3 regions of the Exiguobacterium sp. UBA1053 genome follow, and region 1 is predicted to be linked to each of the others. Evidence: predicted binding sites of a transcription regulator. Region 1 holds the regulator's gene; each other region holds the start of a gene.
What was found. Region 1 encodes Rex, which represses fermentation and respiration genes when NADH is low (regulators of the CRP and FNR family bind a similar motif). Its sites were predicted from a motif close to TTGTGAAATATTTCACAA; they were not measured.
Positions count from the first base shown of each region.

Region 2: a site for Rex is predicted at 2,131-2,148, ahead of B3G15_RS09510 (cytochrome ubiquinol oxidase subunit I). Genes of this name have one in related genera too.
Region 3: a site for Rex is predicted at 2,148-2,165, ahead of B3G15_RS03005 (L-lactate dehydrogenase). Genes of this name have one in related genera too.

Region 1 covers NZ_DCDO01000013.1:1,127,664-1,131,020, reverse strand. The annotation lists gene B3G15_RS13370 (ATP-binding cassette domain-containing protein) at 1-1,269, opposite strand, end outside; gene B3G15_RS13365 (redox-sensing transcriptional repressor Rex) at 1,437-2,096, shown strand; gene B3G15_RS13360 (twin-arginine translocase TatA/TatE family subunit) at 2,096-2,293, shown strand; gene tatC (twin-arginine translocase subunit TatC) at 2,301-3,080, shown strand; tRNA gene B3G15_RS13350 (tRNA-Ala) at 3,186-3,261, shown strand.
Region 2 covers NZ_DCDO01000013.1:337,658-341,014, forward strand. The annotation lists gene B3G15_RS09505 (cytochrome d ubiquinol oxidase subunit II) at 1-602, opposite strand, end outside; gene B3G15_RS09510 (cytochrome ubiquinol oxidase subunit I) at 615-2,012, opposite strand; gene B3G15_RS09515 (N-acetyldiaminopimelate deacetylase) at 2,247-3,357, opposite strand, start outside; gene B3G15_RS09520 (LysR family transcriptional regulator) at 3,343-3,357, opposite strand, start outside.
Region 3 covers NZ_DCDO01000003.1:387,827-391,183, forward strand. The annotation lists gene B3G15_RS02995 (M42 family metallopeptidase) at 1-178, opposite strand, end outside; gene B3G15_RS03000 (GNAT family N-acetyltransferase) at 339-848, opposite strand; gene B3G15_RS03005 (L-lactate dehydrogenase) at 1,105-2,061, opposite strand; gene B3G15_RS03010 (DUF92 domain-containing protein) at 2,227-3,006, opposite strand; gene B3G15_RS03015 (5-formyltetrahydrofolate cyclo-ligase) at 3,000-3,357, opposite strand, start outside.

The DNA of each region.
Region 1 (3,357 bases):
TTCACGCATCAGTGGCCATTCGTTCCAAATCTCATCGATGACACGGTTCCGGTCATTGAGTTCCGCCTGCTCTTGATCGTAATAGCCGATCGAGACGCCGGTTCCGAAACGGAAATCACCGAAGAGGGGGCGTAAGCGACCGACGAGGACTTTTAGAAGCGTCGACTTTCCGATTCCGTTCGGTCCGACGAGTGCCAGTGATTCACCGCGTTGCAAGCGGAAGGTGATGTCTTTTGAGACAGCTTCTTCGTAACCGATCGCCAGTTGATTGACTTGCAGAACGTCATTCCCGCTCTGTTTTTCAATCGGGAAGGACAGGACCGTGCTACGCTCATCTCCATCTGGACGATCGAGTCGGTCGACCTTTTCGAGCCGTTTCCGGACACTTTGGGCACGTTTTGTCGTCGTCGCCCGGGCGATGTTCCGTTGAATGAAGTCCTGCATCTTCGCGATTTCTTCTTGCTGCTGTTCAAACTGCTTCATTTCCTGATCGTATAAGGCCGCTTTTTGCTCCAAGTACTTCGTATAGTTCCCCGTGAACTTACGACAGACATTGCGCGACAGTTCGTAGACGACATTGACGACTTGGTCGAGGAAGTACCGGTCGTGCGAGACGATCAGGACGGCACCACGATAACCACCGAGGTAACTTTCGAGCCACGCGAGCGTATCGATATCGAGGTGGTTGGTCGGCTCATCGAGAATGAGAAGCTCTGGTGCTTGTAAGAGCATCTTCGCTAAGGCAAGCCGTGTCCGTTGACCACCGGATAATGTCTGAATCCGGCGCGAATAATCATCCGGATAAAAGCGCATACCGTGCAGGACGGAGCGGATATTTGCTTCGAACTGATAACCACCCGCTTCTGAGAAGTCGTGTTGCGCTTGATCATACGTCTTCAGGAGACGATCGTACGCGACCGGGTCGTTCAAGATATGCTCCATACCCATTTCAATTTCCATCCGGCGCAGTGTTCGTTCTTGTTCCTGAAGATGTTCGAAGACGGTCAGCATCTCGTTCCAGATCGTCTCGTTCGATTCAAGACCACTGTCCTGCGCGAGATAACCGATTTTGACATCCTTGCCTTTCATGATGTCACCTGAGTCATGACTGAGTTCGCCAGCAATGATTTTGAGCAAGGTCGATTTACCGGCACCGTTTCGTCCGACGAGCGCAATGCGGTCGCGCTCTTGTACTTCCAATTTGATATTTTCTAAAATCGGCTCGACGCCGAATGATTTCGAGAGTTGGTTGACTTGTAAGAGTATCATTTCCATCCATCCTTCCACCCTTTAGTCTATCACGAACAAAAGCGCGAGGTCCTGCGGAATATATTATTTGTGACTCTATGTGAAGTGGTTTACAATCAAGGAGAGTAGAAAGCTTTTTGCAAAGATTTGGGTGCCACGATGGATGTGGCCGAAGGGGGAACTGCAGGATGAATGGACCAGACACAAAAATTCCACAAGCGACAGCAAAACGGTTGCCGCTATATTATCGCTTCATCCAAAGTTTATACAATTCAGGCAAGCTCCGCGTCTCTTCTGCTGAGTTAAGCGAGGCGGTGAAGGTTGATTCAGCAACGATTCGTCGCGATTTTTCCTACTTTGGGGCATTAGGGAAGAAGGGGTATGGATACAACGTTCAACATCTCTTAACGTTTTTCCGCAAAACCTTGAATCAAGATGAGGTGACGAATGTTGCCTTAATCGGGGTCGGTCATCTCGGAACAGCGTTTGCAAATTATAACTTTTTAAAGAATAATAGTACTCGGATAGTCGTTGCGTTTGATGCGGACGAAGAGAAGGTCGGAACAACGACGCATGACGTTCCAATCTATCATGTTTCGGACATGAAAGAACAAATCGAAGCGAATCAGGTCGATGTTGCCATCTTGACGGTTCCATCCCAGTTCGCGCAGTCAGTAGCGGATGAGTTAGTCGAGTATGGTGTGACAGGCATCCTGAACTTTACGCCTGCACGGTTGAACGTGCCAGCGAGCGTCCGGGTCCATCACATTGATTTATCGATCGAGTTGCAGTCGTTAGTTTATTTCATGAAGCATTATTCGCAATCAGCTGAAGGAGTGAAATCATAATGGAAAACCTTATTCCGCTCACACTAGGTATCGGACCTGCGAGCATCGGATTAATCGCGGTCGTCGCGTTGATCATCTTTGGACCGAAGAAGTTACCAGAATTCGGACGTGCTGCAGGTCAGACATTGAAAGAGTTCAAGAATGCCACGAACGGCATCATGGACGACGATAAAAAGGACGAACCGAAAGAGAAGTGATTGAATCATGACGGTTGATCAAGAGCAAAGCATGACGTCGCACCTTGACGAACTCCGAAAGCGGATCGTCTGGTCGCTTATCATCGTCGTCGTCCTGTTCGCTGTCGCATTTCCGCTCGTCCGACCGCTCGTCCGCTTCTTGCAAGCAGACTTAAAAGAGCTCGGTATCGGTTTGAATGCCTTCAACGTCGCCGATCCTTTAATGTTGTATTTGAATCTTGCGTTCATTATTGCGCTGATTTTAGCGTCACCGTTCTGGATGTATCAACTCTGGGCATTCGTCCGACCAGGACTTTATGACAAGGAGCAAAAAGCGACATTGACGTATATTCCGGTCATCTTCTTTCTGTTTTTGGCTGGCGTAGCCTTCTCGTATTTCTGGTTGCTTCCCTTCTTGCTTGAAGTCTCAACGGATCTCGGGAAAGAGCTCGGAATCGAACAAGTCATCGGAGTGGAGAACTACTTCAGTTTCTTAATCCGGTTGACGATGCCGTTCGGTCTTCTTTTCCAATTGCCGGTCGTGACGATGTTCCTGACACGTCTGGGTCTCGTGACGCCATATTTCATGCGAAAGAATCGGAAATATGCGTACTTTGCGCTGTTCGTCGTTGCGGCATTGATCGCACCGCCGGACGTGACGTCACACTTGATGATCTCGGTTCCATTGTTCGTTCTCTATGAGATCAGCATCTTGATTTCTGCGCGAACGTACAAAAAAGTCTTGATCCTCGAGCAACAGGCAGAGCTTGAACGACAGGCGGATTTGATGCGTGAATTGAATAAATGAATCGTGAATTCCTTCCAACGATTTTTGGAAGGAATTCTTTTTTATGAAAGCGTTATTTTTATATTGATAAAGCAGTTAGTGATACGTATACTAAAGATAATTCATGGGGGCTTAGCTCAGCTGGGAGAGCGTTTGGCTGGCAGCCAAAAGGTCGTCGGTTCGATCCCGATAGTCTCCACCAATACCAAATATCCAACTCCTCGAGGCGTCGAGGAGTTTTTATTTTTCTCCCAGTTAAATTCCTTAAAAATATAAAATGTCATGTAAAACAAATAAA
Region 2 (3,357 bases), 790 kb from region 1:
CATTTACGAATTAGCGGAGTAGCCCCTTCATCCTTCGCTTTATCTGCGTAGAACAAGAGGAACATCGCACTGATATAGAGGACGGATACGATAGCGAGTGCTACGACCGACCAAGAGTAAAAGTTCGTAAATAATTTTGTTCCTAAAAACTCGACTGTTTCATTCGTTTTACGAATGAAACCACCTTGACTGATCGTCAATGTCGTTGACATCGCCGCCGGAATCAATAGACCAGTTGCTCCATATAAGAACGTATAGAACATGCTGTCGTTTGATCCATAATTGGCAAATGCATAGAAGCTACCACGAATCGCAATCAATACGAGAACGATCGAGGCTGGCACGAGCAGTGCCGTACCGAAATAGTAAGCGGTATCCGGGAAGAACCCGACTAGTCCGACGAAGAAGAATACGAAGAAGACATTCGTTACCTCCCACACTGGTGAGAGATAACGAAGAATCAATCGATTCGTTAAATGATCCCGCTTCGTATATTTTGAATAAAAGGCGTAAAATCCAGCACCGAAGTCAATTGAGGCAACGATGAGATATCCGTACAGGAAAGTCCAGAGGACCGTAATTCCTAGTGTTTGAACGTCCAAATCGTTCCCTCCTTACTTGTTATCATCCACGAACATAGCTTCCCCACGTGCGTGGTGGTTTTCAGCAAGTTCTTGAAGTTCTTTTCCAACCGGGTTTTTCTTGAACATCCGTAATAATACGACTGTACAAATCGTACCGAGCATCAAGTACAAGGCACTGAATAGAATCAACATCGGACCGACGGCAGTTGATGTCGTCGCCGCATCTGCTGTCCGCATGATGCCGTAAAGTGTCCAAGGTTGGCGACCAATTTCAGCATACATCCAACCTGCTTCAATGGAAATCATCGCCAGAGGTCCACCGATGAAGACACCTCTTAAAATCCATTTGTTATAAGGATTTAATTTTTTCAAACGGAATGCCAAGATGAACAAGGCAGAGATGGCAGCCAAATACATACCAATCGAAACCATGATATCGAAGAAATAGTGAACGATCAGCGGTGCTTGATCTTCTTTTGCGAACTCATTTAGACCAATGACTTCTGTATCTGGGGCTCCACCCGCAAGAATCGAGAGTGCATATGGGATTTTGACGGCTCCCTTGATTTCATAACTGCCGTCTTCTTGCTGATCAAGTATCCCACCAAAAATCAATTCTGCTTCACTTGTCGTTTCAAAATGCCATTCAGCAGCCGCGAGTTTCTCTGGCTGATATTTCGCCAAGTATTTCCCTGAGAAGTCCCCGACAAGTGCAGTCGAGAAGGCAAAAATCAATCCAGCCATAACCGTTAAGCGAAGTGCTTTTTTGTGATACGCTGTTTCCGCTGCTGAGAGTGTTTTTTTGCGGAGTAAGTGGAACGCCGCGATTGCCGCCAAGATGAAGGCGACTGTCAAATAAGCCGATACGATGACGTGTGTTGCTTTTGTAGGTGTTGCTGTATTGAACATTGCTTTTAATGGTTCAATTTGCGTTAGCGTTCCGTTGACGATCTTAAATCCTTCTGGTGAGTTCATGAAGGAGTTGACCGTCGTAATGAAGAATGCTGATGCTGTCGCACCGATGACGACTGGAATCCCGATCAACCAGTGTAACCATGGGTTTTTGAATCGATCCCATGTATACAGGTAAATACCGAGGAAAATCGCTTCAAAGAAGAATGCGAATGTTTCCATGAACAGTGGTAATGCGATCGTTTGACCAGCCACTTGCATGAGTGACGGCCAAAGTAGTGATAATTGCAATCCGATGGCCGTCCCTGTCACGACACCGACTGCGACGGTAACGACGTATCCACGCGTCCACCGTCTTGCTAATAAAATATAATCCGGATCTTTGCGTTTCAGACCGATGAATTCAGCAGCGAGTACCATGAGTGGTACCCCGACGCCAATCGTCGCGAATATAATATGAAACGCTAATGTGAGCCCTGTCAACAATCGACTGAGCAATACGGGATCATTGAACATGTATATAGCCCCCTCTTCCTAAAACATACTTCTCTATATGGTCTATAACCGTATCATAGAGAACATAACCCTTTATGTCTGTTTATAATGTTTGATGTAACAAATTGTTCACATGTGCACGTGATTTTTTTCACAAAATGTTCGAAAACTCCTATTCTTACATATATAAAAAGCTCTCCCATTCTTGATTTCGAAAGGGAAAGCTTAATGTCCTTCATTATTTCATAAAACTTTTTAAACATATTCTCGGAAATAATGATCGAGTAAATCAATCACAAATGGAATCGCGGATTCATCCGGATTCAAGGTTGGTTGGTGAAGTCCAGATGTCGGATTGTCGACTCCGAGCCAAAACATCATCCCTGGAATTTCCTTCAACATGAATCCGAAGTCTTCTCCTGTCATTGCTGCATCACATTCAATGTAGTTCGCATTCATCTTGACGAATGATGAAAATTTATCAACGATGTGTCGGTCATTGACGACCTCGTAATAACGATTTCCGAATTGTAGATCAATCTTGACGCCAAAGGAAGCTTCGATTCCTCGAATGATGTCACGAACGCGTCGTTCCAGTTTTTCCATGTCTTCTCCATTGAGTGCGCGCATCGTACCGTCAAGAACAGCTCTACCGGCGATGACGTTTTCCCGAATCCCGGCATCGACCTTTCCGATCGTAATGACGCTACAGTTCATCGGATTGATGGATCGACTGACGATTGTTTGCAATTGCATGATTAAGGCTGCTTGCGCAACGACCGTATCAATCGTCAAATGAGGAAAGGCCGCATGACCACTTTGACCATAGATCGTGATATGGACTTCTCGAGCACTCGCGAACAAGACGCCGGGACGGCTCGCAATCGTACCGACTGGATATTCCGGTGCGACGTGAAGACCATACATCTCACTTGGACGATATTTTTCAAACAACGGACTTTTAATCATCGGTTCTGCCCCGCCCGGACCTTCTTCCGCTGGTTGGAATAAAAAGACGACATCATCCATGACCGGCAATTCAATGATTCGTTTCATCAATCCCAACGCAATCGACGTGTGCATATCGTGACCACAGGCATGCATGAAGCCTGGATGTTCCGAACAAAATGGAAGACCTGTCGCTTCTTCGATTGGTAACCCATCAATGTCTGCCCGGTATCCAATCGTCCGATTTCCAGTCAATCCTTTCACTCGAACGAAAACACCCGTTTCAAACGTGTCATACGTGACACGATCTGGTGGATAAGCACGAATTTGTTCCAATATAAAAGCTTGCGTCTTAAATTCCTTGAACCCTGGTTCTGGTATTTTATGAAGCGCGCGCCGCATTTCAATGGCGTATTCC
Region 3 (3,357 bases), on a different contig from region 1:
ACCGCGTACGCGTTGAAGCACCAGGTAGTGTCGCTAAAATCGCTCCTTTTTCAAGTTTTCGATACGTGACCCCTTCTGCGATCAATCGCTTTTCTACATATGTAATCGCTTCTTTTGTCGAACCTGTTGGACTCGGAATCGAGACAAGCTCTTCAATCGTTCGTATGACTTCTTTCATGTTCATTCGCTCCCTTTCAATCGGACTACGACGTGACATCCGCTTTGTTCTCATGATAACAAATATTCATTCTTTGCCGATACTGATATCCTACGGATACCATACGAAAAAGCTGTAGCACTTTTTTTGCTACAGCTTCTTTCCACATCATCTGAAGAAATTAGACGTACTTCTTCATCCAAATATCATCACGATATGTGCCGTCTTCTAATTTTACGGAATCTGGATCTTCGGCATATACTTCAAAACCGAGCGACTCATAAAGATTTTGTGCGGCCTCGTTCCCTGATAAAACGGCAAGAATGACTTGCTCGACGTCCGGTAACTTCTTCGCTTCCTCGATTAAGGCTTCCATTAAAGCGCGACCAGTACCACCGCGATATTCAGGTGATACGTATACTCCAGAAATCATCGCTTTATGCGATTCACGTGACAATTCATATGGTTTGACCTGACCAAACCCAAATAATGTATCACCGTCGAACATACCAAGCCAAACCTCATCGGAGTCGGGTTCTCCCTCAAGTCCTTCTTGTACTTCGCGGAGCGGGGTTTGCTGTTCATCATCAAACGAATGACCGAATGCATCTGGATGATTTTTTAATCCCTCAAGGCGTAGATTCCAGTATTGTTCTGCATCCTCTTTAGTTAGTTTTCGAAAAGTATACATGACTGTCGGTTCTCTCCTTTTTGGGTATCATGACGTACAAAAAAATGACGTAAAAATGCTTCTATCTCTTACTTAACCCTTTTCTAGTAAAATAAAACCTAGATTTTTTTCTTTTTACTACCGGATGAATAGATGTGATTTTTTATGTATTCGTTCTCTACATCAAAAAAACTCAAGTGTGGACAATATGAAGCAAGTCCGATACTTGAGTTTTTTGCTACTTTATTTCGTAATACCTTCATCATGATGCGTACGCTTATCCTTGCAAGACGGGTTCAAGCGTCTGACGTAATACATCAGCAGAATGATGGAATTTCTTCAACTCTTCTTCCGTCAATGAGACTTCAATGATTTCACGCACACCTTGACGATTGATGATGGCGGGAACTCCAATATGGATACCGGAAATTCCGTACTGCCCATCGACATGCGCACCGACCGTCAATAGACAGTTCTCATTTCCGAGGATGGCACGAACGATCCGAACGAGTCCCAGCCCGATCGCATAGTAGGTTGCCCCTTTGCGCTCGATGATATGATAAGCAGCATCTCGGACGTTGATGTAGATTTGATCAAGATCTGCTTGAGAATAACGATCGTCTTCAGCAAGTAGTTCATCAATCGTTTTTCCATAAATGCGACTGTTACTCCAGGCTGCGAATTCCGTGTCACCATGTTCGCCAAGAATATAGGCATGGGCATTTCGAGAATCAATGTGAAAGTATTCTCCAAGCATTTGACGCAGACGTGCTGTATCCAGCACCGTTCCTGATCCAAATACGCGGGATTTCGGAAGACCAGAATATTTCCAGGCAAGATGCGCCATGATATCAACCGGATTGGAAGCCACGACGATGATCCCATCAAAACCAGAATCCATGATTTGACGAATCATTTCTTTCATGATCAAGGCATTCTTTGCAACGAGATCGAGTCTTGTCTCACCTGGTTTTTGTGGAGCGCCTGCCGTGATGACGACGACTTCCGCTTCGCGGCAGTCTGCGTAGTCGCCCGCCCATATTCGCATCGGTGAAGAGCTAAATGGTGTTCCGTGGTTTAAGTCCATTGCCTCGCCCTCTGCTTTGGCTTTGTTGACATCAATGATGACAAGTTCTTCACAAAGTCCAGCTGTTGACATCTGATAGGCAAAGCTTGAACCGACTGCACCAGCTCCAATGAGGGCTACCCGTGTCACTTTCGCATGTAATTCCATATCGTTATGTCCACCCTTTCATTCGTTATAAGAGTTTGTTAACTATCTCACAAGTAAATTGTAACATCTTTCACATTCTTTGTATCATGTGAAATTAATCACATTTGTCCATTTTGTGTCATTGATATCCTAACATAAGGAATTACATACTCATATACTTTCCAGTTACCAGAATCGAACGATGATAAACCCGATTCCACTTGCCAAACCGCTCGTTAAGACATTGACAGCATCATTCCCTAAAAATCGAATGCCCGAAACGTAAGCTGTCGGTTGACCGTGATGCTCTCGCTTTTCCGTGTATTCTCCACAAACCGTACATCGGTAAACACGTTGCCCTACTGCTCCAAATAGTGTATCCAGCAGACTCCCGAGTACACCGATGCTTGTTACGAGTAAGACGTCTCTTAAAGAAAGAGAAAATATCCAATGCGCTGCTATCGCGATGAACGCAGCTCCTGCGATCGTACCGACCGTCCCAATCAGCGACATCGCTCCACTCGTTCCTGCTGGTACCCGTCGTAACGTTTTGAGAGACCATGGATCACGTTTTGAGAGCGGTCCGATTTCGGATGCCCACGTATCAGCATTCGATGCTGCGATGACGAATAGAAATAACAAGAGATACGCAAAATCCATCGTTATAGCATACGCTAAGGCAGCACCGAACGCTACCCCTCCATTCGCAAGGACCTGCCATCCGTCACGCGCGCCGTCTTTCTCAACGATGGAGTCGACCGATTGTTTTCTGGACTGTCCGACCTTCGATAACAAGCTCGAGCTACCAAAGAAGAGCAAAAGAACTACTAATCCTTGCCATCCAAATCCGAATGAGACACCACTACCGACGAGCAGGGTCATGATCGCACCACTTGTCGTCAATAAACGAAAAGATCGCCCGGTCCAAGCAAGCAATAGACAAAACAAAATGGTCGCGCTCAACATCGGATGACCTCTAAGTCAGTGACGATCAGGTCAACTGGGATATCAAAGGCTTCGACTTCAAAATCGGAAAGAAGTTGTTCAGAAAAGGCAATCGATACTTTACATCCTGCATAGGTCACGAGTGCACGATCGTAATAGCCTCCTCCCCACCCTAAACGATATCCGTCCCGTCGATAGGCGCGACCCGGAACGAGACAAAGCTCTGCTTGAGCAAGTGAAGCCCGACGTGCTGAAGCGGTCGGTTCAGCAATCCCCATCTGATTTGCTTGCAGTTGATCTTCTGGTCCATGTTCATAAAAGACCATCTCGTCTCCCACTACTTTTGGTATCAAGACCGTCTTGCCCTCTTGC